DNA from 4 places in the Hoeflea sp. 108 genome. Region 1 is predicted to be linked to each of the others. Evidence: riboswitches for the same ligand, from Rfam matches in the RefSeq annotation. Region 1 holds a riboswitch; each other region holds the start of a gene.

Region 1 (7,921 bases):
AGATCGCCGGCGAGAACGCCGAGATCTTCCACCATGCCGGCGGCAAGAATTTCTCTCACATCCCCTGCCTCAACGACAGCCCCGAGGGCATGGCGGTGATCGAGGCGATCACCCGTCGCGAACTGATGGGCTGGGTCTGATCTCTGCCCGTCGGGGCTGCCGCCGGCCCTGACTGTCCTCCAGAACATTTGCCCCCGACATTCAGGCCCCATGTCATTGTAACGATGCTGAAAGCCGCTTAAGTCTTTCGGCATCGAGCCGCGTCAAAGACTTGCGCGCGGCGAACGCGTGGGGAGAGCCGAATGGATTTCAGTGGTTACGATCTGGTTGTTCCGGCCATTGCCATCTTCGCGATCTTTGTCCTGTTCAAGGGCATCAAGACCGTTCCGCAGGGCTTCAACTACACTGTCGAGCGCTTCGGCCGTTACACCAGGACGCTTACCCCCGGCCTCAACCTGATCATCCCCTTTGTCGATAGCATCGGCGCCAGGATGAACATGATGGAGCAGGTTCTCGACGTTCCCACGCAGGAAGTCATCACCCGCGACAACGCCATCGTGGCGGTCGACGGCGTCGCCTTCTACCAGGTGCTGAACGCTCCGCAGGCGGCCTATCAGGTCGCCGGCCTGCAGAACGCCATCCTCAACCTGACCATGACCAACATCCGCACGGTCATGGGCTCGATGGACCTCGACGAGCTTCTGTCGAACCGCGATGCCATCAACGAGCGGCTGCTGCGCGTGGTCGACGAGGCGGCGCACCCGTGGGGCATCAAGGTCACCCGTGTCGAGATCAAGGACATCAACCCGCCGGCCAACCTGGTCGAGTCGATGGCTCGTCAGATGATGGCCGAACGCAACAAGCGCGCCCAGATCCTCGAAGCCGAGGGCCTGAAGGCAGCACAGGTGCTGGAAGCCGAAGGCCGCCGCGAAGCCGCCTTCCGCGACGCCGAGGCGCGTGAGCGCGCCGCCGAGGCCGAAGCGCGCGCCACCCAGGTCGTGTCCGAGGCCATCGCCAAGGGCGATGTCCAGGCGATCAACTACTTCGTCGCCCAGAAATACACCGAGGCGCTGGCCAAGATCGGCTCCGCCGGCAACAGCAAGGTGGTGCTGATGCCCATGGAAGCGTCATCGCTGATCGGCACGCTGGGCGGCATCGGCGAAATCGCCAAGGAGGTTTTCAGGAGCGAAGGCACGGCCGGCGCGCAGCGGCAGTCGCAAGCCCGCACCCCGCGCATTCCGCCCGAGCAGAACTGAGCGGCGCGACAGCGAGGAACCGCAGATGATCGTGCGTTTCATCACCGAGCTCGGCCCCTGGGTCTGGATGCTGCTCGGCTTCGTACTGCTGACGCTGGAGATCTTTGCCCCCGGCGTCTTCCTGCTGTGGATCGGCATCGCCGCGCTGCTGGTCGGTGCGCTGTCGCTACAGCTGTGGGACTGGGCGTCCTGGACCTGGCACGCCCAGGTTCTTACCTTCGTCGTCCTGTCGCTGGCATCGGCCTATCTCGGCAAGCGCATCACCAACAACAGCTCCGAAAGAAGCGACCAGCCGCTTCTCAACCAGCGTGGCGCCCAGATGGTCGGCCGCACCGCGACGCTGACCGAGGCGATCCGGGAAGGCCGTGGCCGCATCAAGCTCGGCGACACCACATGGCGCGTCTCCGGCCCCGACCTGCCTGTCGGCACCCAGGTGCGCGTCGTCGCCGCCGGTGACACCGATCTGGAACTGGTGGTGGAGCCGGTCTGAGCCCGTTCGAGGCCTGAACCGAATTGGTCGAAACCGCCCCAACGGCCCTCATGGCGAGCTTGTCGAACCACGAGGGTGCCGGGCGTTCTCATTTGCAAGAAGTCAGATTAGCCTGACCTTGGTCTAGGCCAAACGGGATATCCCGGGATCGAGGAAGCTAGGCTGCGCCGATCCGGAGCAGATCGTGGAAATGCACGAGGCCGACCGGGCGGTCGCCCTCGACCACGATCAGCGCGCCGATATTGTTCTCGTTGAGCATGGCGATCGCCGCGCCCGCCAACATCTGGCGGGGCACCGTCTTTGGCCGCGTCGTCATGATCTCCTCGACCCGGGTTTCAGCCAGGTTGCGGTCGAGATTGCGGGAAAGGTCGCCATCGGTAACGATACCGGCGAGCTTGCCCTCTGCATCGATGACGCAGACGCAGCCGAAGCGCTTCTGCGACAGCATCCTCACCGCTTCCGGCATCTTGGTGCCGACCGTGACGACCGGCATGCGGTCGCCGGTGTGCATCAGTTCGCCCACCGGCATCAGGCTGGCGCCCAGCTGGCCGCCGGGATGGAAGGTGCGGAAATGATCGGCGGTAAAGCCGCGTGCCTCGAGCAGAGCCACGGCGAGCGCATCGCCGATGGCGAGCTGCAGCAGCGTCGAGGTTGTCGGCGCAAGGCCATGCGGGCAGGCCTCGGGCGACCGCGGCAGCGACAGCACGACATCTGCCTGCCTGGCGAGCGCCGATGCGTCGCCGGCGGTGATGGCGATCAGCGGAATGGAGAAGCGCCTGGAATAGCCGACGATGCCCTTTAGCTCGGCGGTTTCGCCTGACCACGAAATGGCAACAATGGCGTCGTCGCGGGTGATCATGCCGAGATCGCCATGTATGGCCTCGGCGGGATGGACAAAGTAGGACGGCGTGCCGGTCGAGGCGAAGGTGGCGGCGATCTTCTTGCCGATATGTCCGCTCTTGCCGACGCCGGTGATGATGGCGCGGCCGTTGAGCTGGCCGAGCACCGACACGGCGCGCGCGAAAGGCTCACCCAGCGGGCCTTCGAGCGCCGCCACGAGTGCGGCGATACCGGCCTGCTCGGTGGTGATGGTACGAAGTGCCGAGGCGATCGACGCCTGCGGGTCCGGCTCTTTTTTCAGCGATCCAGCGTGCATGGCGCATGCGTTAGCGCGTCATACGCCGGCTGTCCATCAATATTGCCCCTCGGCCTCCCTTCCGGGCGGGCCAGTTCAACACTCCATTAACCATGGCCATTTACCAGTTGCTAAGCACGGCGCAGTTCGCGCCGGCGAAGCAGTGGGTACGATGGCACGGGTCAGGCCGGAGCATAGGGGGCACCTCTTGGGTGCGCGCATCTGCGCCTTGCTGGCAACGGCAAGTGTGGCAGCGGTGCTGTGCGCCGGGCCGGTCCACGCCCAGGATGCCGGGCTGCGCGGCGCGGTCACCGACGACCAGGGCAAGCCTCTGAAGCGCAAGCGTCCCGCTGACGCATCGCAGGACCAGGCAACGGACGCCGACACGCAGAACCAGGCCGAGGACTACCAGCCGGCCAGTCCCGGCGCGGTGCCCGACAAGCCGGCCAACGCCTCGGCCAGCCTGTTCAGTGAACCGCCAAATGCCGACGATGCCTTCGCCAACGACGCGGGCCCCTTGCAGGCGCTGCCGCCGACAACGGCACGCGACCGGGCCAAGGCGCGGCGCGAGCAGCTCGCCGGCCGGCAGCAGCCGGCGAACGCGCCGAAGAAGGCCCCTGCCCCCGAGCAGGATGAAACCACCACCGGCACCGTGCGCCAGCAGACGGTGGATTTCGAGGGCCGCGAGGACAACGGCCCCGAATCCGCGCGCCAGGCAGCGATCGAAGGCCGCAAGCCGCAGCCCGAGCTCAATCCCTACGACCCGACGGGCATCCGCTTCGGCACCTTCGTGCTCAAGCCAAGCCTGGAACAGGGCGTCACCGCGACCTCCAACGCCGATTCGAGTTCGGATGGAAAGTCGGCGATCCTGTCTGAAACCACGCTCCGCCTGAATGCGGCGTCCGACTGGGACAGCCATTCGGCCACCGTCGATGCCTATGGCAACTTCCGCAAGTCGGTGTCCGGGCAGGAGGTCAAGGACGTCACCGGCGGCATCGACGGCCGCCTCCAGCTCGATCTTGCCGAAGACATGCGCGCACTTGCCCGCCTCGGCTACAATGTCCGCCCGGAATCGGCGACCTCGCCCGTCGTCATCATCGGCACCGCCGAGCGCCCCACCCTGCAAACCTTCAGCGGCTCGCTCGGCCTGGAAAAGGATGTCGGCAAGTTGCGCTTCGGCATATCGGGCGAAGCCGTCAAGGAAAGCTATGGCGACGCCGCTCTGTCGGGTGGCGGCACGCTGTCGCAGAAGGACAGGAACTCGACCCTCTACAATGGCAGGCTGCGCATCGGCTACGAGGTGTCGCCGGCGCTGACCCCGTTCGGCGAAATCCAGTTCGGCCGTCGCATCTACGACCTGAGGTTCGACACCGCCGGCTTCGAGCGTTCGGCAAATCAGTTTGCCGCCCTTGCCGGCGTCGAGATCGACATGGGCGAGAAATTCGGCGGCGAGATTTCCGCCGGCTGGGTCGGCCAGACCTTTGACGACGACAGGCTGGGCAGCATCTCCGCCGCCTCCGTCGCCGCAGATCTCCGGTGGTCGCCGATGCGCGGCACCATCGTCACCCTCAACGGCACCACCTCGCTGGAAGGTTCGACGTCGGCAGGCGAAAGCGGCTCAGTACTCTATGCGGCGCGTCTCGGCGTCGAGCGCCAGATGCGCGCCAACCTCACCGGCTTCGCCGCCGCCGGCATCGGCTGGCGCGACTACGCCGGTTCGACCGACCATGATCTGTCCCTCAGTGCCGAGGCGGGCCTCACCTGGTGGCTCAACCGCTACACCGGCCTCACCGGACGCCTGCGCCACGAGACCTTCAGCAGCACGCTCTCCAACCGCGACAGCACCACCAACAGCGTCTTCGTCGGCGTGAAAGTTCAGCGCTAGGGTCTCAGCGTGCCGGCTTCGACTGGTGTCGCCTGCACATCCCGCAATTCGTCATCCTCGACGTAGCAAGTGGAGAGTGTCGCGGATCCATGCCGTGACCGGCAAAGTTGTCGGGACGGTCCAGAACGGCCGGAGCTGCGAGCCCCCAAAACGAGCACCCGGCAGCGCAAGAACGCCCGCCGCCCCGCTCATCCCAATCCTGCCACCGCCTCCTTCACCCCCTGCTCCCCCTCGCCGGCAAACACTTCGCTCATGACAAGCTCGGCCAACGGCAGCCGGTTGCCCCAGCCATGGCGCTCGAGATCTGGGCGCGCGGCGAATTCGCTGACGCGGCCAACGCAGAGATAGGCCACCGGCACGACATGTTCGGGGATCGCCAGCAATGCCTTCAGTGCGTCACGGTCGAGGATACTGACCCAGCCGATGCCGATGCCTTCGGCACGCGCCGCCAGCCAGAGGTTCTGCACCGCGCAAACAGTGCTGTAGAGATCCATTTCCGGATTGTGCCAGCGCCCCAGCGGCGAGTTGGCCGAGCGTGCCCGATCGCAGGTCACGACCAGGTTGAGCGGCGCCTCGCAGATGCCTTCGAGCTTGAGCTTGCGATAGAGTGCCTGCTTCTCCTCGACAATATGCGGCAGCTCCTGCCCGCGCGCCGCGAAAAACAGGTCGCGCACCAGCGCCCGGCGCTTGGCATCGCGGATGATGATGAAGTTCCATGGCTGCATGAAGCCGACCGATGGCGCGTGATGCGCCGCCATCAAAAGGCGCGCCATGACCACGTCGTCTATCGGATCGGGCAGGAAATGGCTGCGCACGTCGCGGCGGGTGAAGATGGCCTTGTAGACGGCGTCCTGCGCCGCGGCATCGAACGAGCCGCAGGCGGTTTGAACATGGGCGGCCGGCATCGCGTGTCCCCTTGCGATAGAAACGGCGTCCGCCCGCCTGTCCATGCGGTGGACCATCTCTGCCGGGCCGGTCTTCTGGCTTCGAGTTCATCCCGCTTTCAGCACCTTCCCATCCTGCCGGACAGTGGCTTTTGCCGATACGGTCCCTCTTACAGCGCTGGGCACGCCACGGAGTTTCACCGTGTTCCCGATTCTCCCGCATGAGCGGGCACCTGGCGGGAGTGTTCTACAGGCCTTGCGGGCCCTTGGCCACCGCGCCGCGCGCCCGAAAATGACGCGCGGGCGACATTGACGGGGCTCAGCGGCTGGGTTTCACCTCGCCCAGAAGCCCTTCGATCACTTCGGCCATGCGGCCGCTGATGTCAGAGCGCGCCAGGGCAAATGCCACATTGGCCTCGACAAAACCTTCCGGCGAGCCGCAGTCGAAGGTCCGGCCGCGATAGTGATAGCCATAAAAGGGCTGCGACTTCTCGAGCTTCAGCATGGCATCGGTCAGCTGGATCTCGTCGCCGGCGCCGCGCTCCTGCTTGGCAAGCAGTTCGAAGATCTGCGGCTGCAGGATGTAGCGGCCGTTGATGAACAGGTTCGACGGTGCCGTTCCCTGCTTCGGCTTCTCGACCATGCCGTCGATGGCAAAACCGGTATGAACGGCCTTTCCCTTGCCGACGATGCCATATTTGTGCGTCTCGGCCGGGTCGCATTCCTGCACGGCGATGATGTTGTTGCCGGTCTCGGCATAAAGCTCGACCATCTCGCGCATGCAGCTCTTTTCCGACTGCATGATCATGTCGGGAAGGAGAAGCGCGAAAGGCTCGTCGCCGACCAGTTCACGCGCGCACCATACAGCATGGCCGAGGCCGAGCGGCACCTGCTGGCGGGTGAACGACGTCTGGCCCGGGGCCGGCTGCAGCTTCTGCAGCCGCTCCAGCTGATCACTTTTGCCGCGCTGGGCAAGCGTATCGTAGAGCTCGAACTGGACGTCGAAGTGATCTTCGATGACCGCTTTGTTGCGGCCGGTGACGAAGATGAAGTGCTCGATGCCCGCCTCGCGGGCCTCGTCGACGACATACTGGATGACGGGACGGTCGACGACCGTCAGCATCTCCTTGGGGATAGACTTGGTGGCCGGCAGAAAGCGGGTGCCCAGGCCTGCGACGGGAAATACTGCCTTGCGAACTCTTTTCATTGCGCGGTCGTCCGAAAGAGAAAAATCGATATCAGGCACAACATTCTCATGCCTGAATTGAAGAATACTGAACGCGTTGGCACAATGGGGTGGCACGAGCAAGGCCGAGATCACGCGATCTTGATTGTGTTGGGCCTTCGGGGGACAATCCGACCCACGGCTTTTAGGTCCCCAGGGGGACTATGGTAAACTGATTGATAACCGGCATCGGCGATGAATCGACTTTCCGAACTCTTCCAGGAGGAAAGAATGCCCCTTCGCAAGACCGCCAGAAGCCTGGCAGGATTTGCCACGATCGCCGGCCTGTCGCTCGCGCTGCTGCTGCCTGCGGGCAAGGCTTCGGCCGAGGCCGGCTTCGAACGCTGGGTCGCTGGCTTCCGCGCCGTCGCCGCCGACAACGGCATTTCAGCGTCGACCTATAACCGTGCGTTCCGAGGCGTCACCTCGGCCGACCTGGAAGTGCTTGAAAAAGCGCGCTTCCAGCCCGAATTCACCGCACCCGTGTGGGACTATTTCGACAACCGCGTCCACGACCAGTCCATCGAGGTCGGCCGCGCCATGGCGCGCAAGTGGAAGCCGTGGCTCGACCGCATCGAGGCCAGCTACGGCGTCGACCGCTACGTGCTGCTCGCCATCTGGTCGATGGAATCGAACTACGGCGAGATTCTCAAGAACGACAAGGTGATGCGCAATGTCGTGCGCTCGCTGGCGACCCTTGCCTATGGCGACGAGCGCCGCTCGAAATATGCCCGCACCCAGTTGATCGCGGCGCTGAAGATCCTGCAGCGTGGCGACATTGACGAGAGCCATCTGATGGGCTCGTGGGCCGGCGCGATGGGCCACACCCAGTTCATCCCGACCAGCTACCAGGCCTACGCAGTCGACGCCGACGGCAACGGCAAGCGCGACATCTGGAACTCGGTGCCGGATGCGCTAGCCACCGCTGCCAATCTGCTCAAGAAGAACGGCTGGCAAGGCGGTAAGACCTGGGGCTACGAGGTCGTGCTGCCCGAGGGCCGAAAGTTCCCGTCGGGCTCGATGACGCTCGACAAGTGGGCGGAACT
Region 2 (7,921 bases), 890 kb from region 1:
TCTGCTCGATCAGCTTTTCGGTGCCGCGGTGCAGAAGGCCGATATGCGGATCGACGCGGTCGACGACTTCGCCGTCGAGCTCGAGCACCAGGCGCAGCACGCCGTGCGCTGCCGGATGCTGCGGGCCGAAATTGATGTTGAAATTGCGGACGGAGGTTTCAGCCATTTCGGCGCCTCAATTCGTCTTGGCTTTTTCGTCGCCCGGCAGCACGTATTCGGTGCCTTCCCAGGGAGACAAAAAGTCGAAATTGCGGAATTCCTGCTTGAGCTCGACCGGCTCGTAGACGACGCGCTTCTGCTCGTCGTCGTAACGCACTTCGACGAAGCCGGTGAGCGGGAAGTCCTTGCGCAGCGGGTGCCCCTCGAAGCCGTAATCGGTCAGAAGGCGGCGCAGGTCGGGATGGCCCGAAAACAGGATGCCATACATGTCGTAGGCCTCGCGCTCGAACCAGTCGGCACCCGGATAGACCGAGGTGATCGACGGCACAGGCGTGTCCTCGTCCGTGCTGACCTTGACGCGGATGCGCAGGTTCTGGCGCGGCGACAGCAGGTGGTAGACGACGTCGAAGCGCTTGCGGCGCTGCGGATAGTCGACACCGGCCGCATCGATGAACGAGACGAACTGGCACTGCACGTCATTGCGCAGGAAGGTCATCACGTCGACAATGTCGGCGGCCTTCACCGTCAGCGTCAGTTCGCCATAGGCGAGCACGCTTTCCTCGATGTCCGCATCGAGCTTTTCCGCGATATAGGCGGCAAGGTCCTTGAGGGCTTCACTCATTTGGGATCACCGCTCGATGGTGCCGGTGCGGCGGATCTTCTTCTGGAGAAGAAGGATGCCGTAGAGAAGCGCTTCGGCGGTCGGAGGACAGCCGGGCACATAGATGTCGACAGGCACGACGCGATCGCAGCCGCGCACCACCGAATAGGAATAGTGATAGTAGCCGCCGCCATTGGCGCACGAGCCCATCGAGATGACGTAGCGCGGCTCCGGCATCTGGTCATAGACCTTGCGGAGCGCGGGCGCCATCTTGTTGGTCAGCGTGCCGGCGACGATCATCACGTCCGACTGGCGCGGAGAAGCGCGCGGCGCGATGCCGAAACGCTCGGCGTCATAGCGCGGCATCGAGATGTGCATCATCTCTACGGCGCAGCAGGCCAGGCCGAAGGTCATCCACATCAGCGAGCCGGTGCGCGCCCAGGTGATCAGCGCCTCGGACGAGGTGACGAGGAACCCCTTGTCGGACAGCTCGTTGTTGAGATCGCCGAAGAAGGCGTCGTCGGAGCCGATGAGCTTGCCGGTGTTCGGATCGATGATGCCTTTCGGCTTCGGCGCGATCAGGGTGCCGGAGGCGTCGTTCAATCCCATTCCAGCGCTCCCTTTTTCCACTCATAAATGAAGCCGATGGTCAGCACGGCCAGGAAGATCATCATCGACCAGAAGCCGAGCATGCCGATCTGGCCGAAGGACACAGCCCACGGGAACAGGAACGCCACTTCGAGATCGAAGATGATGAAGAGGATGGACACCAGGTAGAACCGGATGTCGAATTTCATGCGCGCATCGTCGAAGGAGTTGAAGCCGCACTCGTAGGCCGACAGCTTCTCCGGATCGGGACTGCGGTAGGCGACAAGGAAGGGCGCCACGATAAGGGCTATGCCGACTACGAGCGCCACACCGATGAAGATGACGATGGGCAGATACGAACTCAGGAGAGCGTTCATGCTGCGAATTCCGTTGGTGGCCAATCCACCCAGACTTACAGCACGGGGTCCGTTTCCGGAAGCGCGACGGATTCTCGTCTGCCCTGACGAAACGGTCGTGCTGCAATGCGGCGACGGTTAGCGCAGGCGGTTCGGCGAAGCAAGCCCAACCTTGTCCAAAACGGGGCAAAGCCCACCGCTGGACCAAAATCCTGCCGATGTGGCTCCTGTTTGATTTCCTTCGTCTTTTACTCCACTTTACTCTCCTGACAAGTCCGAACCCGCAGCCCTGCTAGCATCTGCAGCAAGAACTGATTCCACTGCCCTTGCGTCACCCGTTCCGAGACTGCGATAGCTTGCCGCAATGAAAGAGAAACTCTCCCTCGCCACCGCCCGTCGCATCGCTCTGGCAGCCCAGGGTTTTGCCGATCCGCGCCCCACTGGCGCGATCACCCGACGTCATCTCCAGCGCGTTCTCGACCGCACCGGCCTGCTGCAGATCGACTCGGTCAGCGCAGTGGTCCGCGCCCACTACATGCCGCTCTATTCGCGACTCGGCCCCTACCCGATGGCCGTGCTCGACGACGCAATGCAGCCCAGGAAGCGCATGCTCTTCGAATATTGGGCCCATGAGGCTTCGCTGCTGCCGCTGGAGACCTTTCCGCTGATGCGCTGGCGCATGGCGCGGGCCGAGGACGGCATGTATGGCGGCCTGGCAAAATTCGGCCGCGAGAACAAAACCTATATCGAAGAGATATTCCGAACGGTGGTCGATCGCGGCCCCATCGCCGCCTCCGACATAGAAGGCGCAAAAGGCTCCGGCGGCTGGTGGGGCTGGAGCCGTGAAAAGCACGCCTTCGAATGGCTGTTCTGGGCCGGCCGCATCACCACCCATTCGCGCCGCGGCTTCGAGCGCCTCTACGACCTGCCCGAACGCGTCCTGCCCGCAGACATCTACAGCCGCCCTGCCCCGCAGGCATCGGATGCGCATCGCGAGCTGCTGCGGATTTCCGCCCGCGCCCATGGAGTCGCCACGGCCATCTGCCTGCGCGACTATTTCCGCCTGTCCCCTGCCGACATGAAGGGCCGTCTCGAGGAACTGGTCGAGGCGGGCGAACTGATTCCCGTGCGCGTCGAAGGCTGGGACCGGCAGGCCTATCTGCATGCAGATGCCCGAATCCCGCGAAAGGTGCAGGCACGTGCATTGCTCGCGCCTTTCGATCCGCTGGTGTTCGAACGCACGCGCGCCGAACAGCTGTTCGATTTCCGCTATCGCATCGAGATCTACACGCCGGCCGAAAAGCGCCAGTACGGCTACTACGTGCTGCCCTTCCTGCTCGGCGAACGCATCGTCGCCCGCATCGACCTCAAGGCCGACCGCCCGGCCGGCATTCTCCGTGTCCATGCGGCCTATGGCGAGCCTTGCGCTCCGCCCGAAACCGCAGCCGAACTCCACGAAGAGCTGAAGCAGATGCGTGGCTGGCTCGGCCTCGAACGCATCGAGGTGACGCCTGCCGGCGACCTCGGACCGGCATTGGCGGCGATGGCCATGTGACGTCTGGACGTGCCGGCAACTCAGCCGCGCAGTCCGTCGCGCACCTCCATGAGTGCAAACCCCAGGAGATTTTCTCCGCGCCACCGGAGCGGATCGCCTGCACGCTCCTCGTCGGCGGCAAGACCAATGCCCCATACGGCATCGACAGGGCTTGCCTCGACCAGAATGGCGTCTCCGGTCGAGAGCAGGAAGTCGCGCAATGCCGGGTTCTGTCCGAACTTGTGCTTGTTGCCTGCCGCTACGATGCGACCTTTCTCACGGTCCCAGAGAGTGGCGTCGAACCCCCGCACCTCTCTGCCGAACTGCTTGACCTGTTTTGGACTTCCAGCACCTCCTGGACGCGATTTCATGATCTCCAAACAGGCGCGCCTTTTCAGCCATCATCCAATGTTCGGCAGTTGGATAGCCGACGCCATCGACGAGAAACGAGGCTGCCCACCATTGACTGAGGCAAGACGAGGTAATTGTCCCGTCCTTTGACGGCTGGTGTCCCCAGAAAAACAGGAACTGCATATTCGCCTGAGCGAGATATGCCTCTTCAACCTGAGCGCGATTTCGATACATGCACGTATTTGAAAATGCAGCCCGCGCTTGTCAATCGCTGCACCCATAGGCCTGCAAGAGAACACCTGCGACGGCAGCTGTCGCTCTGCCGCGTTGACTCCACCCCTCGCCACCGCCTAAATCGCCTCCAGACGGTCCTTCACCCGCAAAGGCGAAGGCTAAGAGGGAATGCGGTGCGGCGCTCTGGCGTCAAATCCGCGGCTGTCCCCGCAACTGTAAGCGACGAGCCAAGGCCGGTAACCACTGGGATGTTTTCCCGGGAAGGCGGTGCGAAGGCGACGACTCGCGAGCCAGGAGACCTGCCGTCTGCAACATTGATCCGATCGCCTGGCGGGTGTCCCAGGCAAGGAGCCTGGAATTTGAAACTCGACGACAATTCCTCGGTCGAAATTGGAGACGCATCCGGCGGTGACGCCGACACGCGCGTTTCCGAGGTGACGATTCTCGTCTGCTCCTCCTGTCGCGATGAAACCGGCTCGGACGCCCATCCGCGCGCCGGCGCCAAACTTGCCGAACACGCCCGCCTCGCTGCCGAGGGCGCCATCGCCGTCCGTACCGTCGAGTGCCTAGGCAACTGCAAGCGCCGCCTCAGCGCGGCGCTGATCCGCGACGGTTCATGGAGCTATGTCTTCGGCGATCTCGCAACAACGTCGGGCGAAGACCTCGTCACCGGCGCAAGGCTCTTCGCCACCTCGACCGACGGCCTGATCCCATGGCGCGGCCGTCCCGACAGCCTCAAGCGCGGCCTCGTCGCGCGCATCCCACCACTTGCTCTCATCAAGGAAGACACATGACCGCCTCCGTCGAACGCGTTCCCTGCACCGTCGTCACCGGCTTTCTCGGCGCCGGCAAGACCACGCTTTTGCGCAACATCCTTGAGAACTCCAAGGGCAAGCGTCTCGCCATCATCGTCAACGAGTTCGGCGATGTCGGCATCGACGGCGAGATTCTGAAAGGCTGCGGCGTCGACGCCTGCCCCGAAGAAAACATCGTCGAACTGGCCAATGGCTGCATCTGCTGCACCGTCGCCGACGATTTTGTCCCAGCCCTCGACCAGATTCTGTCGCGCACGCCGAAGGTCGACCACATCCTGATCGAGACCTCGGGCCTCGCTCTGCCGAAGCCCCTGGTCCAGGCCTTCCAGTGGCCATCGGTGAAGAGCCGCGTCACCGTCGATGGCGTCATCGCCGTTGTCGACGGCCCGGCTCTCGCCGAAGGCAAGGTCGCCTCCGACATGGAGGCCCTCGCCGCCCAGCGCGTTGCCGATGATTCGCTCGACCATGACGACCCGGTCGAGGAAGTGTTCGAGGACCAGGTCGCCTGCGCCGACCTCATCATCCTGTCCAAGAGCGACCTGCTCGACGAAGCCGGCCACGCTCGCGCCAGCGCCATCGTCGGCGAGCATCTCGCCCGCGCCGTCAAGATCGTGCCGTCGGCGCATGGCAAGGTCGACCCGTCGGTGCTGCTCGGCCTCGGCCTCGCCGTCGAGGACGACATCGAGAACCGCAAGACCCATCACGACGGCGCCTTCGACCACGAGCACGACGATTTCGACACCTTCGTCATCGAGATCCCCTCGATCGCCAACCCCGACGAACTGGCCAAGCGCGTCGCCACCGCCGCCGAAGAAGAGAACGTGCTGCGCGTGAAGGGCTTCGTCGATGTCGGCGGCAAGCCGATGCGCCTGCTCGTCCAGGCCGTCGGCCCACGCGTCAACCACTACTATGACCGCGCCTGGAGCGCTGAGGACGACCGCCGCTCGCGCCTGGTCGTGATCGGCCTCAAGGGCCTCGACCGCCTGGCCATCGAGCGCATCCTGGTCGGCTGAACCGGACAGCCTGGATGCACATCCTCACCACCACATCCGCCTCGCTCGACGATTTGATCGAGCCAGTGGACCTCAGGCAGAAGCCTGCGGATGTGGTGGCGTTGTCCTTCACCGACAGCGACCTGGCCGGCCTGGCAAACGCCTGGAAGGCGGATGCTGAAAACCTGCCGTCGATGCGGCTCGCCAGCCTGCGTGACCTCCGCCATCCGATGTCGGTGGACCTCTGGATCGACAGCGTGGCTGGCCACGCCAGGGTCATCCTCGTCCGCATCCTCGGCGGCCACGACTGGTGGCGCTACGGCTGCGACCAGCTCGCGGCTCTTGCCCGCGCAAAAGGCATCGCGCTGGCGCTGCTGCCCGGCGAAAGCCACGACGAGGATCTCAGGCTGATCGAAGCGTCGACGCTGCCGCGGACCGAACTCGACGCCCTGCTCGGTTATTTCCGCGAGGGCGGACCTGAGAACATGAAGGCGCTGGTCGCAAGGCTGGCCGGGCTGGCGGGCACGGAAACCAAAGCCGATGCGCCGGTTTCTGTACCCAAGGCCGGGTTTTATGATCCGGCGAAAGGCATCCTCAGTGACATCGAGGGCTTTTCGGCTGGCAATGAAAGCGATCCTTCGCCCATCCCTCTCATCCCCATCCTCTTCTACCGCTCGATGCTGCTCGCCGCCGACGTCGCACCGATCGACGCACTGGTCGAAGCATTGAGAGCAGAGGGCCTGCGTCCCGCACCGATCTTCGTCTCCAGCCTCAAGGACAAGGCTTCCCTCGCCTTCGTCGAGCAGGCCTTGGTCGAACTCCACCCCGCCGCAATCATTACCGCGACCGCCTTCGCCGCCGGCGCCGAGCCGGGCGCGGAAACGCTGTTCGACCGGGCCGGCGTGCCGGTGTTCCAGGTCATCGTCGCCACCACCCGTCGCGAAGCCTGGGAAGGCAGCCCGCGTGGCCTGGCGCCTGCAGATCTCGCCATGCATGTGGTGATGCCCGAACTCGACGGCCGCATCCTCGCCGGCGCCATCTCCTTCAAGGCCGAAAGCGAGGTCGACCCGTCCCTCGGCTTCCGCGCCTTCGCCAACCGGCCTGAACCCGACCGCGTCGACCAGGTCGCCCGCCGCATCGCATCACACCTCAGGCTGCGTGAGACGCGGCCCGAAAAGCGCAAGCTCGCAATCCTCATCCCCGACTACCCCAGCGCCCCCGGCCGCACCGGCTATGCCGTCGGCCTCGACGTGCCATCAAGCGTGCTCGCCATGCTGCACGACCTCAAGGACGCGGGGTATGCGGTTGAATCGATTCCCGAATCGCCACGTGCTCTGCTCGATCTGATCGAGGCCGGCGGGCACGGCTTGGCGCTCGAAGACTATCTCGCGCTTGCCGAGGATCTGCCTGCGGAGGCAAGAAACGCAGTCGACGCTGCCTGGGGCAAGGCAGAGGCTGATACGATCGACAGGACAGGACAACGCTCGACATTGCCCTCCTCTGTCCTGCCGGACATCTCCCCCACGAGGGGGGAGATCAGCAGTCAGCAGCGTACAGCCCAATCGCCGGCGCCGGCAGAAGGTCACGTCCGTCCAGCAGAACTCGCAGAACGATCGGCGACGCCGAAGCTGCCAATCTCCCCCCGTGTTGGGGAGATGTCCGGCAGGACAGAGGGGGGCAACGTGGAGCGCACCGCATCTGCTTCCACTCGCACGCGCCACTTCCCCTTCCGCGCCGCCACCTTCGGCAACATCACGGTCGCCCTCGCTCCCGATCGCGGCCGATCGGCCGATCGCCGCGCCGACTATCACGACCCTACGTTGCCCCCGCGCCACGCGCTGCTCGCCTTCGGCCTCTGGCTGCAGAAGTCGCTCGCAATCCACGCCATCATCCATGTCGGCGCCCACGGCACGCTCGAATGGCTGCCGGGCAAGGCGGTGGCGCTGAGCCGGGATTGTTTCCCCGAGATCGTCACCGGCTCGCTGCCGGTGGTCTATCCCTTCATCGTCTCCAACCCCGGCGAAGCGGCCCAGGCCAAACGCCGCATTGCCGCGGTCACGCTCGGTCACCTGCCGCCGCCACTCGCGTCGGCTGGCCTGGACGAGCATCAGCAAAAACTGGAACGCCTGGTCGATGAGTACGCGCAGGCCGACGGTCTCGACCGCCGCCGCCGCGACCGGCTGGCAAAACTCATCGTCGAGACGGCATCGCAGACCGGCCTTGCCGCCGAAGCGGGCGTTGCCAATACGGACGCGCCCGATGAAGCGCTGCGCCGTATCGACGCCTGGCTG
Region 3 (7,921 bases), 1.3 Mb from region 1:
CTTGGTGTCAGTCGCATCACCGTGCGTCACGCGCTGCGCAACCTTGAGGATTCCGGTCTGCTCAGCCGCGAGCACGGGCGTGGCACCTTCGTGCGCAGCCCGACCGTCATTGCCGGCGTGCGCGGGCTGACCAGTTTCACCGAAGAGATGGCCAATCTCGGCCTCAACCTGGGCACAAGGCTGCTCGACGCTCGGATCATTCCTGCTGATGCCCAGGTGGCTGGCGCGCTGGAGATCGAGGAGGGCACGCCTGTGCTGCGGCTGCGCCGCCTCCGGCTCGGCAACGATCAGCCCATCGGCATCCAGACGGCGCATCTGCCGGCGGCGCGCGTTCCGGGCCTGCTCGACACTGCGGCTGGCGTCTCATCGCTCTATGAGACGCTGAAGGCGAGCTATGGCATCGTGCCCCAGGAGGCGCGCGAGATCTATCGCATCGGCGAGGTCAAGCCCGAGGATGCCGAGTTGATCCAGCTTGCCGCCGGCAGTCCCGCCTTCATGGTCGAGCGCATCGCCTTCGACCGCTCCGGCCCGTTCGAGTTCACGGTCTCAACCATGCGCGGCGACCGCTACGAAATCCGTTCCGTTCTCCATCTCTGACCATCTGAAAGGTTTTTCCCATGACGACTTCCTACATCAGCCGGCTGGCCAAGCTCATAGACGGGGCAGCGAGCGCCAACGAGGCGGCATTCGAAACCGTCTCGGCAAGGCTCGCCGAGACGCTTGCCAATAAGGGGCTGGTGCATCTCTACGGCTCAGGCCATTCGGTGCTGCCATGCCAGGAGGCGTTTCCGCGCTATGGCTCCTATGTCGGCTTCAATCCGCTGACCGACCCGCGCGTCATGTGGCACAACGTGCTGGGCTCGGGCGGCGTGCGTGAGCTTCTGTGGCTGGAGCGCACCGAGAAATACGCCGAAAAATTCCTCGACCACCAGCCGCTCAACCCCGGCGACTCCATCATCATCTACGGCCATAGCGGCCGCAACGCTTCCGGCATCGACACGGCGCTCTACGCCAAGAAACGCGGACTGTTTGTCGTCGCCATCACCAGCAAGAACAATCTGGACAAGCCGGCAAGCCATTCCTCAGGCAAGCGCCTGGCCGATGCCGCCGACGTCGTCATCGACACGACCTCGCCGATCGAGGACGCGATCGTGCCGGTGAAGGGCTGGAGCCGCCCGGTGGCCGGCTCGTCGACGGTGCTTGCCATGATCATGACGCATGAGCTGATCGCGCGTACTGCGCAAAAGCTCGCCGACCGCGGCATCGAACTGCCGACCTTCGCCTCGCCGACAATCGAGGGTGTAACGCTGCACGACACCGACGTGATCTACGGCATCTATCGCGAGAAGATGATCGAGGCGCAGCGCAAGCATCTTGATTTCTTCAAGGACCGCATGCAGGGCGAGGCATAAGCCCTGCTCCTGACGTCAGAATGCTGGCGGGTCGTCCGAAAGGGCGGCCCGCTTGCATTTGGTGCGACTGGCTCTTGCCATTTACCGCCATTAGCGATAGAACAAAATAAGAACAAAAATGACTTGTGGACGGTATGTGGTTTTCCGTCGGCAGGGGGCGCGGGCGGAGCGTGCTTTGGGCTAGTGTGCGCCCTCACATTTTCTTGGAATTTTGGTTTCGGATAAGCGCGGAGCGGTGTCATGGCAGGTAGTGTCAACAAGGTCATTCTGGTCGGTAATCTGGGTGCCGACCCTGAAATCCGCCGTCTCAATTCAGGCGAGCCGGTCGTCAACCTGAGGATCGCGACCTCGGAAAGCTGGCGCGACAAGAATTCGGGCGAGCGCAAGGAAAAGACCGAGTGGCACCAGGTCGTCATCTTCAATGACAATCTCGCCAAGGTCGCCGAGCAGTACCTGAAGAAGGGCATGAAGGTTTACATCGAAGGCCAGCTCCAGACCCGTAAATGGGAAAAGGACGGTGTCGAGCGCTACACCACCGAAATCGTGCTGCAGAAGTTCCGTGGTGAGTTGCAGATGCTCGACGCACGCGGCCAGGGTGGTGACGCCGGCTACGGCGGTGGCCAGGTCGGCTATGGTGGCGGCCAGGGCGGTGGTTACGGTGGCGGCGGCGGTGGCCGTTCCGACTTCGGTCAGTCGAGCCCGACCGACAGCTATGGCGGCGGCAATCGTGGTGGCTTTGGCGGTGGCGGCGGCGGCAATCGCGGTGGCCAGGGCGGCGGCGGTTCGCGTGACCTCGACGACGAGATTCCGTTCTGATCCGGAATACTCCACTTAACATCAATATTCTTTGAGATAAGGCGTTGTTTCTCAACGCCTTTTTCTTTGCGTGTTTCGCGAAGCGAGTTCCGCCCTCTTTCAGTCGGGGCGGTACATCTTAACTGTGTGCAAACGCTGCGTGAACGCGGGCTACTTTTGTCAGATCGCGGTGGATACGGAACTTCGGCCTGCCGCGGATATGCCTTCGCTCGGCTAGGCCAAAACAAAACCTTCGCCAGCCGAAACAGTGGCGGAAGCTTCAAGGATTGAACATCGGTCGGCAGTGGCTACGACCTGCGACTGCGGCGAGAAGCGTACGAAGTACCTGGACATCGGAGTTGGGAAGCGCTCGCCGATCCATCACGGCAAGCTGCCGTCGCGCTGCCGCCTCGATGCTGATGCCGTGGGGCACCGACAACAGCCAGTCCACGAACACCTCCTCCGGCGGCGGCAGCGGCGATATGGCGGCCATCAACTGGCCGTCTATCTTCTTGCGTGGCGCGGTGACTTTTGCCCGTTCGTCGCTCGCGCTCATGCTTCCAATTCCAGTGCTGACAGCGGTCTGGAACAGCAGGCGAGGATGTAACCCTCGGCGATCTCGTCGTCTAGGATGCCGCCATTGTGGCTCATGGCGACTTCGCCGGAGATCTTCCTGACGCGGCACGTGCCGCACAGACCGAACTCACAAGCAGCAGAAATGCGAACGCCGTTGGCACGTGCAGCTTGCAGCACCGTCTGGTCGGCGGCGCAGCGGCCGTCCACATTAGAACCGACGAAGCTGATGGCAAACGCGGTGCTGCCTTCTGCGTCTTCATTTCCCGGGGCGGTGGTGATCGGCGACACTTCGGCGACAGGCGTGCCGAAGCTTTCCTGGTGATAGTGCGCCATGTCGAAGCCCGCCGCTTGCAACATGTCGCGCACTGCACGCATGAACGGGTCGGGTCCGCAGCAGAAGATCTCGCGATCGCGGAAGTCTGGCGCGAGCAGCGGTAGCCTGACGGCATCGATCCGCCCCATATGGCCGAACCAGCTCTCGCGGCTCGACCGCTCTTCGATCATGAATCCGAGCGACAGGCCCGGCATGCGGCTGCCCAGGAGTTCGAGTTCCTTGCGGAAGATGATCTCGTCGGGCGAGCGGGCGCAGTTGACGAAGGCAACGTCGGTCCATGGGGCGCAGTCGTTGAGCCAGCGCAGCATCGACATCATCGGCGTGATGCCGGAGCCGGCCGAGATGAACAGGTATTTTGCCGCCGGATGGTTGTGGTGAGAGAAGTTCCCGACCGGACCAAACGCCTTGAGGCGCGAGCCCGGGACGAGGTTGTCGAACATCCAGCGCGTGCCTGTACTGCCTGCCTGCGCCTTGACGGTGACGGCGATGGAGAACGGTCGCGATGGCGACGACGACAGCGTGTAGGTCCGCAAGAGCGGACCGTCCGGTGTCGGCAGTTCCAGCGTCACGAACTGGCCCGGCTTGTAGCGAAACCAGGTCTGTGCATCCGAACGGAAGGCGAAAGTCTTCACATCAGGTGCTTCATCCACCACACCGATCACCTCCAGCACCTGGAGGCGATCATTCCACGGGGTCATCTCGTCGAGGTGGCGATAGAGGGCGGGGTCGCTCATGGCATTCATGACCTACTCCCTCTGGCGACGCTGCGCAGGGCGGGCTTTTGCCCGTCGGCGAGCCGTGGTTCGATGAAGCGCGCATACCAGTCGACGAACTGGATCACGCCGCCTTCGTGATGTTCGGAATATGGCCCGGGCTCATAGGCCGGCGACCTGATGCCGAAGGCGTTCTCCTCGACGATGCGGCGGTCCTCGTCGTTGGTCTCGGTCCAGACATGGGTCAACTCCTTCAAGTCGTAATCGACACCTTCGACCGCGTCCTTATGCACCAGCCATTTGGTGGTGACTGCCGTTTCCGTTGTGCTGATCGGCAATACGCGGAAGGTGACGGCATGATCGCCTAGAACATGGTTCCAGGTCGTCGGATAGTGGTAGAGCAACAGCGTGCCGATGCGGTCGGCCGCGACCTGGTCGGACAGGTTCTTGCGCACGGCACGCCTGCCCGTAGTCGTGTAGCTGACGGCCTTGCCGAGAAGCGGGGCGCGGGTGGCGCGGTATTGTCCTTCGTCGTCTATTCGAAAGCGCGAGGGCAGCCCTGCCGCCTCGCAGTGCGACCAATGCGCAAGCATGTCGGGATCGCTTTCGGCGCCGTTAACCCCGGTGACGGTTGGAGCTTCGGGGAAGGTCTTGCACAGCTCAGGATGGTTGGCCGCGCAGTGATAGCACTCCCTGTTGTTCTCCCAGACCAGCTTCCAGTTGCCCTTCTCGACGATGGTGGCTTCGAAAGCGACCTTGGCATCGACCAGATTGTGGGGAGCGAAGTACGGCTCCATCAGTGACCGGAACGGGCGGAAGTCGGCCGGCTCCTTGGCCAGGCAGATGAAGATGTAGCCACCGACGCTTTCGCAGGCGACGGGCTTCAACCCGAAGTCCTCCTTGTTGAAGTTCTCTGCCATCTGGCGGGCGAAGACCAGCTTGCCGTCGAGGTCGTAGGTCCATTGGTGGTAAGGGCAGACCAGTCGCGCCGACGTTCCTTTTTCCGTGGTGCAGACGCGGCTGCCGCGATGGCGGCAGGAGTTGTGGAAGGCGCGGATTTGACCATCGCGTCCGCGTACGATGACGACTGGATAGTCGCCTATCTGGACGGTGAAGAAGCTTCCGGCTTTGGCGACCTCGCAGTCGTGGCCGACGAACAGCCAGTCTCGATACCAGATCAGTTCGAGGTCGAGCTTGTAGAACTCCGGGTCGATGTAGAAGGGTTGCTGCAGGCTGAAGCCATCGCGCCGTTCGCGGATGAGTTTCAGCATTTCATTGCGCGTGTCCATGTCCGTCCTCGCTAGCGGTACAAGGACTGAACTGGTGGTATGGAGGGGAAGATCGCGCGGGTTCAAATGCCCGGACGCTCTGCCTCTTGACCGCCCACCGCGATCAGTCGGTTGAAAGAATTCGAGGCTGGTTTCCGGGCTCCGAAGCTGTCCTTTGTTGAGGACTGTCCCGACACCTTCCCAGGCATTTGCCCAGTGGTTCTCCCGTCGAGACGTCAAGCTTCGCTACCGTTGCGGGGGCAGCGCCGGGATCTAACCGGCTTCCCAATTATCCCGCAGACCACTTCGCCGGCGGGCACCTTGAACATCTTGATCAGATCACGGAAGCATCGCTGACAAAGCCGCGAAAGCGACATCGGCGGAATGCAAAGACGACAGCGGCCATGTTGCCGTCAGGTGCTTGCTGGCTTCACAAGCACTGCGTCCATGATCCATCCGTTGGCGCGACGCGCTTCGTTGCGGACACGCTCGATGTCGTCGATCACCTCTTTGAGCTTGCCCGAGATGAGAACCTCTTCCGGCATGCCGACATAGGCGCCCCAATAGACATCGAGATCGCCGTCGGCTTGCCGCAACGTCTTCTCGGCATTGAGCATGATGACCACGCTGTCGGCATTGTTGGGAAAACCTTCGCCCATGCTACGCCCGGTCGAGATCAGGATCGAGCGCCCGATGTCGCACAAGGCGACTTTGTGCTGGGCCGCCAGCGCCTGAATGCTGCTGATGCCGGGAAGGACCTCATAGTCGAGTTCGAAATCACCGCGGTCCTTGAGGCGATCGAGGATGCGCATGGTGCTGTCGTAGAGGGTCGGATCGCCCCAGACCAGGAATGCCCCGGTCTGCGACGCGTCCAGTTCCTCCATGACCAGCTTGCCGTATGTCGCCTCGACCTCTTCATGCCAGTCGGACACCAGCTGCTCGTAGTCGTCGCCGGCGCGCCGTTCGGGTGTCTTGAACTCTACGGTTCGGAAGGGGCGGTCCCGCACGTGACGCTCAAGGATCTCACGCCGGACACGGGCAAGCTCCTGCTTGCCGATGCCCTTGTTCGGGATGAAAAACACATCGACCTTGTTCATGGCGTTCACCGCCTGAACGGTGACGAAGTCGGGATTGCCCGCACCGATGCCGATGATCAGCACCTTCCTTCTCATTGGAGCCTCCCGGAAATGTGGGAGACCGCCAGTTCCCGACCGAGTTCGATAAACAGCTCTTTCAAGCGGTTGGGGCCGGGATGCGGGCCGCGATAGCCGTCAAGACGACGGATCTCCATGTTGACCGCAGCTGTCAGGTCGCTGCCGTCAGGCTGCGCCATCAACCAGGCTATCAGGACCTCCTCGGGTTGCGGAAGCGGTTTTGCGGTCCGTGCCGTTTGCCGGCGTCCGAGCGTCAGTCCCATGCCAGCGCTCCGCCGTTCTGGTATTCGATGACGCGGGTCTCGAAGAAGTTCTTTTCCTTCTTGAGATCCATGGCCTCCGACATCCACGGGAACGGATTGTCGGTTTCAGCGAAGACCGGCGCGAGACCGAGCTGGGCGCAGCGGCGGTTGGCGATGAAGTGCATGTACTGCTCGCAGAGCGCAGCATTGAGCCCAAGGAAGCCGCGAGGCATCGTGTCTCGCCCATAGGCTGCCTCGAGGTCTGCCGCATCCTTGACCATGCTGCGGACTTCCTCCTGGAAGGCGCGGGTCCACAGATGCGGGTTCTCCAGCTTGATCTGGTTGATCACGTCGATGCCGAAGTTGAGGTGGATGCTCTCGTCGCGCAGTATGTACTGGTACTGTTCGGCGATGCCGACCATCTTGTTGCGGCGGCCGAGCGACAGGATCTGGGCGAAGCCCGTGTAGAACCACATGCCCTCGAAGATGACGTAGAAGGCGACGAGATCGCGTAGGAATGCCTGGTCGGATTCCGGCGTGCCGGTCCTGAACTCGGGATCGTCAAGCGACTGCGTGTGTTTCAGGGCCCATGCGGCCTTGTCGGTGATCGACGTTACCTCGCGGTACATGTTGAACAGCTCGCCCTCATCCAGGGAGAGGCTTTCGACGATGTACTGGAAGGTGTGGGTGTGGATCGCTTCCTCGAAGGCCTGGCGCAGCAGGTACTGGCGGCATTCGGGGTTGGTGAGGTGGCGGTAGATCGCCAGGACGATGTTGTTGGCGACCAGTGACTCCGATGCGGCGAAGAAGCCCAGATTGCGCTTGATCATGCGCCGCTCGTCCTCGGTCAATCCGTCCTTGGACTTCCACAAGGCGATATCGGCCTGCATCGACACTTCGGTCGGCATCCAGTGATTGTTGCAGCCTGAGAGGTATTTTTCCCAGGCCCAGCGATATTTCAGCGGCAGCAGCTGGTTCACATCCGCACGGGCATTGATCATGCGCTTGTCGTCGACCGACACGCGCGCGCCGCCACGTTCGATCACGCCAAGCCCAGTGGCTTCGGCCGATGGAGCCGCGTCGGGTTGCTGTGGCAGGAGGGCGGCCTTTGTGGTTGCCTTTGGTTCGGACCAGTCAAGCATTCTTCTATCCTCTCGTTTGTCCGGGCCGATCACTGGCAGGCTTCGCAGGTGGGGTCGTCGATTGGGCAGGCCTTGCCCCAAGCCGCATTCGTATCGATCTCGATAGGCGTGGCAGCGACGCTGGCCGAGACGGCATTGAGCTTGCCGTCGGTGCCCTTGAGCGTCGACTTCTCGACATGCGTGGCCGAACGCGAACGCAGATAGTAGGTCGTCTTCAGCCCCTTGCGCCAAGCCAGGCGATAGAGATCATCAAGCTTCTTGCCGCTGGGATTGGCGATGTAGAGG
Region 4 (7,921 bases), 1.3 Mb from region 1:
CGATATTGACCTTGCCGCGCATGACGACAGAGCCACGCCCGGTCGAATAGGCATTGTAGATGCCCGAGCGGCCAAGGATCAGGCCACCGGTCGGGAAATCCGGACCGGGGATGATCTCCATCAGGTCGGGCAGGTCGATACCAGGGTTCTCCATGACGGCGATGGCGCCGTTGCAGACCTCGACCAGATTGTGCGGCGGGATGTTGGTCGCCATGCCGACGGCGATGCCGCCGGCACCATTGACCAGCAGCGCCGGGAAGCGTGCCGGCAGCACGCGCGGTTCCTGCCCCGAAGCGTCGTAGGTGTCCTGGAAATCGACCGTATCCTTGTCGATGTCCTCGAGCAGTTCGTGGGCGACCTTGGTCAGGCGCGCTTCGGTGTAGCGCATCGCTGCAGGCGGATCGCCGTCGATCGAGCCGAAATTGCCCTGCCCGTCGATGAGCGTGACGCTCATCGACCAGTCCTGGGCCATGCGCACCAACGCATCATAGATCGAGGCGTCGCCGTGCGGATGGTATTTACCCATCACGTCGGCAACGGGGCGCGCCGACTTCACATATTTGCGGTTCCAGTGGTAACCGCTCTCATGCGAAGCGTAGAGGATGCGCCGATGCACCGGCTTCATGCCGTCGCGCACGTCGGGCAGCGCACGGCTCACGATCACGCTCATGGCGTAATCGAGGTAGGAGCGCTGCATCTCCTCGATGATGGAAATTGGCTCGATGCCGGAGGGACCGTCAGGTCCACGCGGTGATTTCTGGTCGGTCAACTTTGATCACGCATGTTGGGAATCATTTACCCCTTATATAGGATCGCGCCCGTGAAGACCAACTTCGGCGGCGCTTTTCCAACGCTGATTTTGCACGTCATTTCAAATGGATAGCTTAGGCTTCCAACATTGCGGCGACATGTCCGTCATATTCTCGCCGCCATTGTGCCCGGTTGCCACGAGATGCCGTTGGGGAAGCTGGCAAAACCGGCAAAAATGGCCGCTGCATGACCGATTTTGGCACTGGCGCGGCAACTGCGGCCGGGTTAGCCTGCGTGCGACGGGGAGGTGCCGAATGACGCTTTTCGACACTGTTTTCAATGCCTTCGTGACAATCCTCGTGACCATCGACCCCCCGGGTCTGGCGCCGCTCTTCCTGGCGGTGACACGCGGCATGAACCGCGAGCAGCGCGTTCAGGTGTCAATCCGCGCCAGCGTCATTGCCTTCGCCGTGCTCGCCCTGTTCGCCATTGCCGGCGCCGCCATCCTCAAGGTTTTCGGCATCACCCTGCCCGCCTTCCGCGTCGCGGGCGGCTTCCTGCTGTTCTTCATCGCCTTCGAAATGGTCTTCGAAAAGCGGCAGGACCGAAAGGAGAAGATTTCGGATGTCGCCATCACCCGCGACCACATCCACAACATCGCCGCCTTCCCGCTCGCCATCCCGCTGATCGCCGGTCCGGGCGCGATTTCGGCCACCGTGCTGCTGTCGGGCTCCTTCAGCGGCTGGACCGGCCAGCTGGCGCTGGTCCTCATCATCCTCGCCTGCCTGGCTCTGACCTATCTGGTCTTCATCCTTGCGGAGCGCATCGACCGCTTCCTCGGCCAGACTGGCCGCTCGATCCTGACGCGACTGCTCGGCGTCATCCTTGCAGCCCTTGCCGTCCAGTTCGTCGCCGACGGCATCAAGGAACTGGTGGCGATGTAGACCCTGGCTGCACGACGGGCCGCGATGCCCTGCGCCGTTTTCTTGAGCAGCAGGCTAGCCCAGGTCAGACCGCGACCGCAGCGCGTTTCAGCGCGGCGATGTCAGGCTTCACCCTCGCCTTTTGCCATTTGCGCAGGCGGCCACGTGCATTGGCATAGGGCGACGAGGTGTTGAACTGGATCATCCGACCCATCGTGTATTTTTCATACCAGGGTGCGCCATAAAGCTCGGCATCCGAATATTCTTCGACCAGCGCCACGATCCGCATCTTCGCATCCGCCAGGCGCTCAAGCAGGGCCGACCAAGTCAGTCCCGCATGGTCTGCATAGAATTTCCCGGCAAGCCTGCCGAGTTCGTTCCACTTGAAGCTTGTGTCGGGGAAATCGACAGCGAGGCCGGCGCGGCGGCGTTCATGCCATTTCAGCACCAACTCGTTCCAGCCGATCAGATAGGCGACGAGGTCGCGCACGCTCATGATGGTGCCCTTCGCATGACCTTCCAGCGAAACCTCGCCGGCCAGCGCTTCCGGCACCGTTGCCAGGTCGCGCCACAACTTGCCGAAGCTGCTGTCGATCGCCTCAAGCAACTCGGCCTTGTTATCTGGAACACTCATCTTTCAACTTTGCCTGCCCGCGCGATTCGAAGTTGCCGTCCAAGACATACCACCTGCTGCATCGCCCTTGGCCGACCGCAAGCTTTAGCACTTGCGCGCTGGCGCAGACTGATGGTCCGCGAAGTGTGCCGGCGGCTGGAGCGCCGCCAGCTGACGAGCCGTGGCCATTCGAAGCGTTCGAAGCCGAGAAGCATGCTATCCGAAAATCGATTCCGATTTTCGGATCTATGGGCTAGGTCATCGGCTCAAAGGATCCGCTGCCATGAAACACCCAGAAGCTCCCGACCACGATGCCTGGTGCACCTGGCATCCCCGAGAGCTGGCGGCGCGGCTGACCGGGGTCGACAGGCCCTGGTGCGTGGTCGGCGGCTGGGCCCTCGACCTCTGGCACGGACACCAGACCCGCGATCACGAGGATCTCGAATTCACCGTCCTGCGCGAGGACTTGCCGATCTTTCGCAGCGCGCTGAAGGGCGTCGCCTTTTTCACCGCTGGCGGCGGCATTGTCGAATACCTGCCCGAAGGCAGCACCATCCCGGCGTCGATTTCGCAGGTGTGGTGCCTGGACGTTGCCGATAACTGCTGGCGCGTCGACATGATGGTCGAACCGGGCACGCCGGAAAGCTGGGTCTGCAAGCGCAACCAGTCGATTGTCCGCCCCCGCGCCGAGATGGTCGGCGTCACCGACACCGGCATCCCCTATCTCAAGGCTGCGGCGATCCTCTTGCTCAAGGCCAAGCACCAGCGTGACAAGGATGAGTTCGACTTCCGTACCGCCTTGCCAAAACTGGAGAAGGCCGAACGCGACTGGCTGGGAGCCAGCCTCGGGGCAACGCACCCCGGTCATGACTGGATAAAGCTGCTCTAGACAGGCACCGGCCGGGTCTGATCAAGCTGCGCCCGAAACGCCACGGCCCGGCCGCGATCCATCCGGCAATCGCTCAGTTCGAGGTGTCGATGACCTCGAAATCATGGGTGATTTCGGCCGTCTTGGCCATCATCGCCGAAGCCGAGCAGTACTTCTCGACCGACAGCTCGATGGCGCGCTTGACCTTGTCGGACGACAGCTTCTTGCCCTTGACGATGTAGTGCATGTGGATCTTGGTGAAGACCTTGGGCTCGGTCTCGGCGCGGTCGGCATCCATTTCCACCACCACGTCCTCGACCGCCTCGCGGCCTTTTTCAAGGATATGGACGACGTCATAGGCCGAGCAGCCGCCAGTGCCGAGCAGCACCAGTTCCATCGGGCTCGGGCCCGGCGTCCGGCCTTCCGCGCCATGCGAGGTGCCGAGAACCAGCTTATGTCCGCTGCCGGACTCGCCAACGAAGGTGCGATCCTCGACCCATTTCACACGTGCTTTCACGAAGACGTCCTTCCCAATCAAAAAATGCCAGCAGGCAACAACCGCAGACTCTATCGTCAGCTAGCGCGGCGGATATCGATGCGCAAGGCACAGAGCGGTTACTCGTACGCTCAGTGCTTGAAGCAGTTTTCTCTGTGCCATCGCAGAAAGTGCGGATGAGGCCGATCCGACCCGCGCGTCGGCACAAGCGCTCGCCCGGTACGATTGATAATCCCGCGAATGCCATCGGCGTCGTTCGCTTGTCGGGAAATCAGGATCTCAAGCTCATCCGACAGGCTGATGAGCCCTCTGTCAAACATCCAGTGCGCAGTGCCGGATAGCGCAATGCCATTGCTCACGACATCGGGACCGCTGGCTTCCACCGGTCGGATATGCGCAGCTTCGACCTCAGCGCGTCCCCCGCCGTTGATGAGTTTTAGTCCGGTGACCGCACAGCGCTCGTCATAGGCGCGCAACACCACCTGCCGGAAAACGCGATCGCGCACGATGCGCGAACTGAGAAATGACGTCCGCTCCCGGGCTTCTTCGAAAACGAACGGCGTCTGCTCCTCCGCGAAGCCGTCGACAGACAATTCGGGGTCATTGCGCGGAAGTAGTGGCTCCGCCTGATCCAATCCGAGGCTGACGATCCGACCGAAGTCGCTCGGTGACAGTGCTCGAACAGCAGATTGCGCTCGCCCCGAGATAGCGCCGGCATCGTTCAAGAGACCGCGCTCAATCACGCCCGCGTCATTGGAGAACGGCACCGGTCTCGCGAAATCGAGATAGCTGCCAGGCTCGATGATCGCCAAGAACATACCTGGAACACTTGGATCGTTTATGACCTGCTGGACCCTGGCAACAGCAAAATACCCTTTGGTGTCAGCCACCTTGCGAGGTTCATAATAAATGATCCAGTCACCGACGCAGGCTTGAACTCTGCCGAAGTACTGCGAAGGAAATTGATAGCGCTCCGCCGGACTATCGTCGTAGATCGAATCCGACCTGTGAATGAAGACCCCATACCCCATAGGCCTTCCGTAGCGCGAACATCCGGGAATTGCGATCTGAAAATCTTCGAATTGTCGCAGGTTTTCTCAAAGATCAGCCAGAGGGGCATCTCGATTTCGCCGCTCGGAACTACCCGATAACAGGCGCATCGGGGCCCTGCAGCGAGGTCAACGCATAGGGGCGTCGTGCATGCCTTTCGCTGCAGCCTCTTCACAACACCCCAAACATCACAGATGACAGCGCCGATTCATGGCTCCTGTTCAACAGAGTAGCCGGGCAAGCGATCGACAAAGAGGTCGCGCCAGTTGCCCCGTGGGGGCCTGCTTGTCCAGCTCAATGGACGTTTCTCGGTCCAGATGGACATTGCGTTGAGCATCATCCACGAATTCCTCAGCACCCACATATTGACCATCCCCGTTATTTCACCACTAAATATACAAGTCGTGGTTCTTCCGAGTCGATTTCGGCCCGGGAGCTAAGAGGGAAGTCGGTGCCTCGAAAGGGAATGCCGACGCTGCCCCCGCAACTGTAAGCAGTGAGCTTGCGTCGAATAACGCCACTGATGCGATCGCATCGGGAAGGCCGACGTAAGTAATGACCTGCGAGCCAGGAGACCTGCCGTGACGGATTGATCGAACCTCGGGCGGGGTGTCCCGGCGGTGCGCTTGCAGTCGCATGGCCGATGGCATTTTGCGTCCAGCAGCGTTCCCGGCAAGCCCCGTCCGCAACGCCACGGGGATAGAGATGCCGGCGACTTCGACACAGACCTCCAACGGGATCGCTGCGATCCCTGTTTCCAATCCTAGAAAAGACACGACGGTGGCAGAACCTGCCTATCGCGTCATCCGCCGCAATGGCGGAGTCACGCCCTTCGATCCGACCAAGATCACCGTGGCGCTGACCAAGGCCTTTCTTGCAGTCGAAGGCTCGGTTGCCGCCGGATCGCGCCGTGTCCATGACGTGGTAGAGGAACTCACCGAGCAGGTGTCGACTGCGCTGGCGCGCCGGGTCGGCGAAGGCCGCACCATCCACATCGAGGACTTGCAGGATCAGGTAGAGCTCGCATTGATGCGCGGCGGTCATCACAAGGTGGCCCGCGCCTATGTGCTCTATCGAGAAGAGCGCGCCAAGGAGCGGCAGGCCGAGAAGGAGATCGCGGCGCTGCCCTCTCCCTCGCTTCAGGTCCGGCTCGACGACGGAACTCTTACCCCGCTCGACGATATCAGGCTGTCGCACATCGTCGAGGACGCCTGCCAGGGACTGGAGGCGGTAGCGGCAGCGCCCATTCTCACCGAGGCTCGGCGCAATCTCTATGATGGCATCACGCTGGACGAACTGTCGCTGGCACCGATCCTCGCAGCGCGCACTCTGGTCGAGCAGGAACCGAACTACGCCTTCGTCTCGGCGCGGCTGCTGCTGGATCGCCTGCGGCGCGAGGCGCTGAGCTTCGTGTCCGGCCGCCCCGAGCAGGCTACGCAGGACCAGATGGCCGAGCGCTATCCCTCCTACTTCGGTGAGTTCGTGGCCGCCGGCATCGAGGCCCATCTGATCGACCCTGAGCTCGGCCGTTTCGATCTCGTCCGGCTGGGCGCAGCCCTCAAGCCCGAGCGTGACCTGCTGTTCCAGTACCTGGGCCTGCAGACGCTTTACGACCGCTACTTCCTGTACACCAGGGGCAAGCGTATCGAGCTGCCGCAGGCTTTCTTCATGCGCGTCGCCATGGGGCTGGCGATCAGGGAGATCGACCGCGATGCCAAGGCAATCGAATTCTACGACCTTCTGTCCTCCTTTGACTTCATGGCCTCGACCCCTACCCTGTTCAACTCGGGCACGCTCAGGCCTCAGCTGTCGTCCTGCTTCCTCACCACCATCGGCGACGATCTCGACGCGATTTTCAAGGGCATCAAGGACAACGCCCTGCTCGCCAAATATTCCGGCGGACTCGGCAATGACTGGACCCCGGTGCGCGGCCTCGGCGCCCACATCAAAGGCACCAATGGCGAGAGCCAGGGCGTCGTGCCCTTCCTCAAGGTTGCCAACGACACGGCCATCGCCGTCAACCAGGGCGGCAAGCGCAAGGGTGCGGTCTGCGCCTATCTGGAGACCTGGCACATCGACATCGAGGAGTTCCTCGACCTCAGGAAGAACACAGGCGACGACCGTCGCCGCACCCATGACATGAACACCGCCAACTGGGTGCCCGACCTGTTCATGGAGCGCGTCGAGGCGGATGCGGAATGGACGCTGTTCTCGCCGGACGAGACCGCCGACCTGCACGACCTCTACGGCAAACCGTTCCGCACGGCCTACGAAGCCTATGAGGCCAAGGCGGCAAGCGGCGGCATCAAGGTTCACCGCAAGGTTCGTGCCGTCGATCTGTGGCGCAGGATCCTGACCATGCTGTTCGAGACAGGGCATCCCTGGGTGACGTTCAAGGATCCCTGCAACATCCGCTCGCCACAGGGCCATGTCGGCGTGGTGCATTCGTCGAACCTCTGCACCGAAATCACGCTCAACACGTCGAAGGACGAGGTCGCGGTCTGCAATCTCGGCTCGGTCAACCTCGCCAACCACGTGACAGACAAGGGCCTTGACCTCGAACGCCTGGCCAAGACCGTCAGCACGGCCATGCGCATGCTCGACAATGTCATCGACATCAACTTCTACACCATCCCCGAGGCGCGCCGCTCGAACCTCCGGCATCGCCCCGTGGGCCTCGGCCTGATGGGCTTCCAGGATGCCTTGCAGGCGCTGCGCATCCCATACGCTTCCAATGCTGCCATCGCCTTCGCCGACCAGAGCATGGAAGCGATCAGCTACCACGCCATCTCGGCCTCGGTGGATCTTGCCGCCGAGCGAGGCAGCTATCCGACTTTCGAAGGTTCGCTGTGGTCGAAGGGCATCCTGCCCGTCGATTCCATCCGTCTGCTGGAGGAGGCACGCCCAAGCGTGGAGATGGATGCATCCTGCACACTCGACTGGGAGGCCCTGCGCAAGCGCGTCAAGAAGACCGGGATGCGCAACTCGAACACCATGGCGATCGCGCCGACTGCGACGATCTCCAACATCTGTGGCGTGTCGCAGTCGATCGAGCCGGGTTACCAGAACCTGTTCGTCAAATCGAACATGTCCGGTGACTTCACCGTCGTGAACGCCCAGCTCGTCCACGACCTCAAGGTCCGAGGTCTGTGGGACGAAGTCATGGTGTCCGATCTCAAATATTTTGACGGCTCGGTCGGCCAGATCGACCGCGTGCCCGA

What was found. Region 1 has a riboswitch for cobalamin ahead of bluB (5,6-dimethylbenzimidazole synthase). Riboswitches for the same ligand answer to the same signal wherever they lie in the genome.
Region 2: it holds a riboswitch for cobalamin, as region 1 does, so the genes downstream of both, B015_RS0114660 (DUF1636 family protein) here and bluB (5,6-dimethylbenzimidazole synthase) in region 1, are expected to answer to the same signal.
Region 3: it holds a riboswitch for cobalamin, as region 1 does, so the genes downstream of both, B015_RS0112405 (aromatic ring-hydroxylating dioxygenase subunit alpha) here and bluB (5,6-dimethylbenzimidazole synthase) in region 1, are expected to answer to the same signal.
Region 4: it holds a riboswitch for cobalamin, as region 1 does, so the genes downstream of both, B015_RS0112385 (ribonucleoside-diphosphate reductase subunit alpha) here and bluB (5,6-dimethylbenzimidazole synthase) in region 1, are expected to answer to the same signal.

What each region holds. Positions count from the first base shown of each region.
Region 1 covers NZ_KB890024.1:3,834,443-3,842,363, forward strand. The annotation lists gene hemH (ferrochelatase) at 1-140, shown strand, start outside; gene B015_RS0119055 (SPFH domain-containing protein) at 303-1,256, shown strand; gene B015_RS0119060 (NfeD family protein) at 1,282-1,746, shown strand; gene B015_RS0119065 (KpsF/GutQ family sugar-phosphate isomerase) at 1,904-2,902, opposite strand; gene B015_RS0119070 (outer membrane beta-barrel protein) at 3,090-4,766, shown strand; gene bluB (5,6-dimethylbenzimidazole synthase) at 4,955-5,671, opposite strand; cobalamin riboswitch at 5,719-5,902, opposite strand; gene galU (UTP--glucose-1-phosphate uridylyltransferase GalU) at 5,970-6,857, opposite strand; gene B015_RS0119085 (lytic murein transglycosylase) at 7,107-7,921, shown strand, end outside.
Region 2 covers NZ_KB890024.1:2,948,173-2,956,093, forward strand. The annotation lists gene B015_RS0114630 (NADH-quinone oxidoreductase subunit D) at 1-166, opposite strand, end outside; gene B015_RS0114635 (NADH-quinone oxidoreductase subunit C) at 176-781, opposite strand; gene B015_RS0114640 (NADH-quinone oxidoreductase subunit B) at 788-1,369, opposite strand; gene B015_RS0114645 (NADH-quinone oxidoreductase subunit A) at 1,360-1,725, opposite strand; gene B015_RS0114650 (winged helix-turn-helix domain-containing protein) at 2,069-3,259, shown strand; gene B015_RS33585 (NADAR family protein) at 3,280-3,609, opposite strand; cobalamin riboswitch at 3,939-4,145, shown strand; gene B015_RS0114660 (DUF1636 family protein) at 4,213-4,617, shown strand; gene cobW (cobalamin biosynthesis protein CobW) at 4,614-5,651, shown strand; gene B015_RS0114670 (cobaltochelatase subunit CobN) at 5,666-7,921, shown strand, end outside.
Region 3 covers NZ_KB890024.1:2,521,070-2,528,990, reverse strand. The annotation lists gene B015_RS0112430 (GntR family transcriptional regulator) at 1-597, shown strand, start outside; gene B015_RS0112425 (sugar isomerase domain-containing protein) at 618-1,412, shown strand; gene ssb (single-stranded DNA-binding protein) at 1,653-2,228, shown strand; gene B015_RS0112415 (hypothetical protein) at 2,488-2,763, opposite strand; gene B015_RS0112410 (hybrid-cluster NAD(P)-dependent oxidoreductase) at 2,760-3,851, opposite strand; gene B015_RS0112405 (aromatic ring-hydroxylating dioxygenase subunit alpha) at 3,857-5,119, opposite strand; cobalamin riboswitch at 5,227-5,437, opposite strand; gene cobF (precorrin-6A synthase (deacetylating)) at 5,512-6,270, opposite strand; gene B015_RS0112395 (hypothetical protein) at 6,267-6,515, opposite strand; gene B015_RS0112390 (ribonucleotide-diphosphate reductase subunit beta) at 6,506-7,636, opposite strand; gene B015_RS0112385 (ribonucleoside-diphosphate reductase subunit alpha) at 7,666-7,921, opposite strand, start outside.
Region 4 covers NZ_KB890024.1:2,513,044-2,520,964, forward strand. The annotation lists gene gyrA (DNA gyrase subunit A) at 1-769, opposite strand, end outside; gene B015_RS0112360 (MarC family protein) at 1,065-1,694, shown strand; gene B015_RS0112365 (ClbS/DfsB family four-helix bundle protein) at 1,759-2,307, opposite strand; gene B015_RS0112370 (hypothetical protein) at 2,570-3,175, shown strand; gene B015_RS0112375 (OsmC family protein) at 3,249-3,671, opposite strand; gene B015_RS0112380 (HNH endonuclease) at 3,782-4,681, opposite strand; cobalamin riboswitch at 5,089-5,299, shown strand; gene B015_RS0112385 (ribonucleoside-diphosphate reductase subunit alpha) at 5,406-7,921, shown strand, end outside.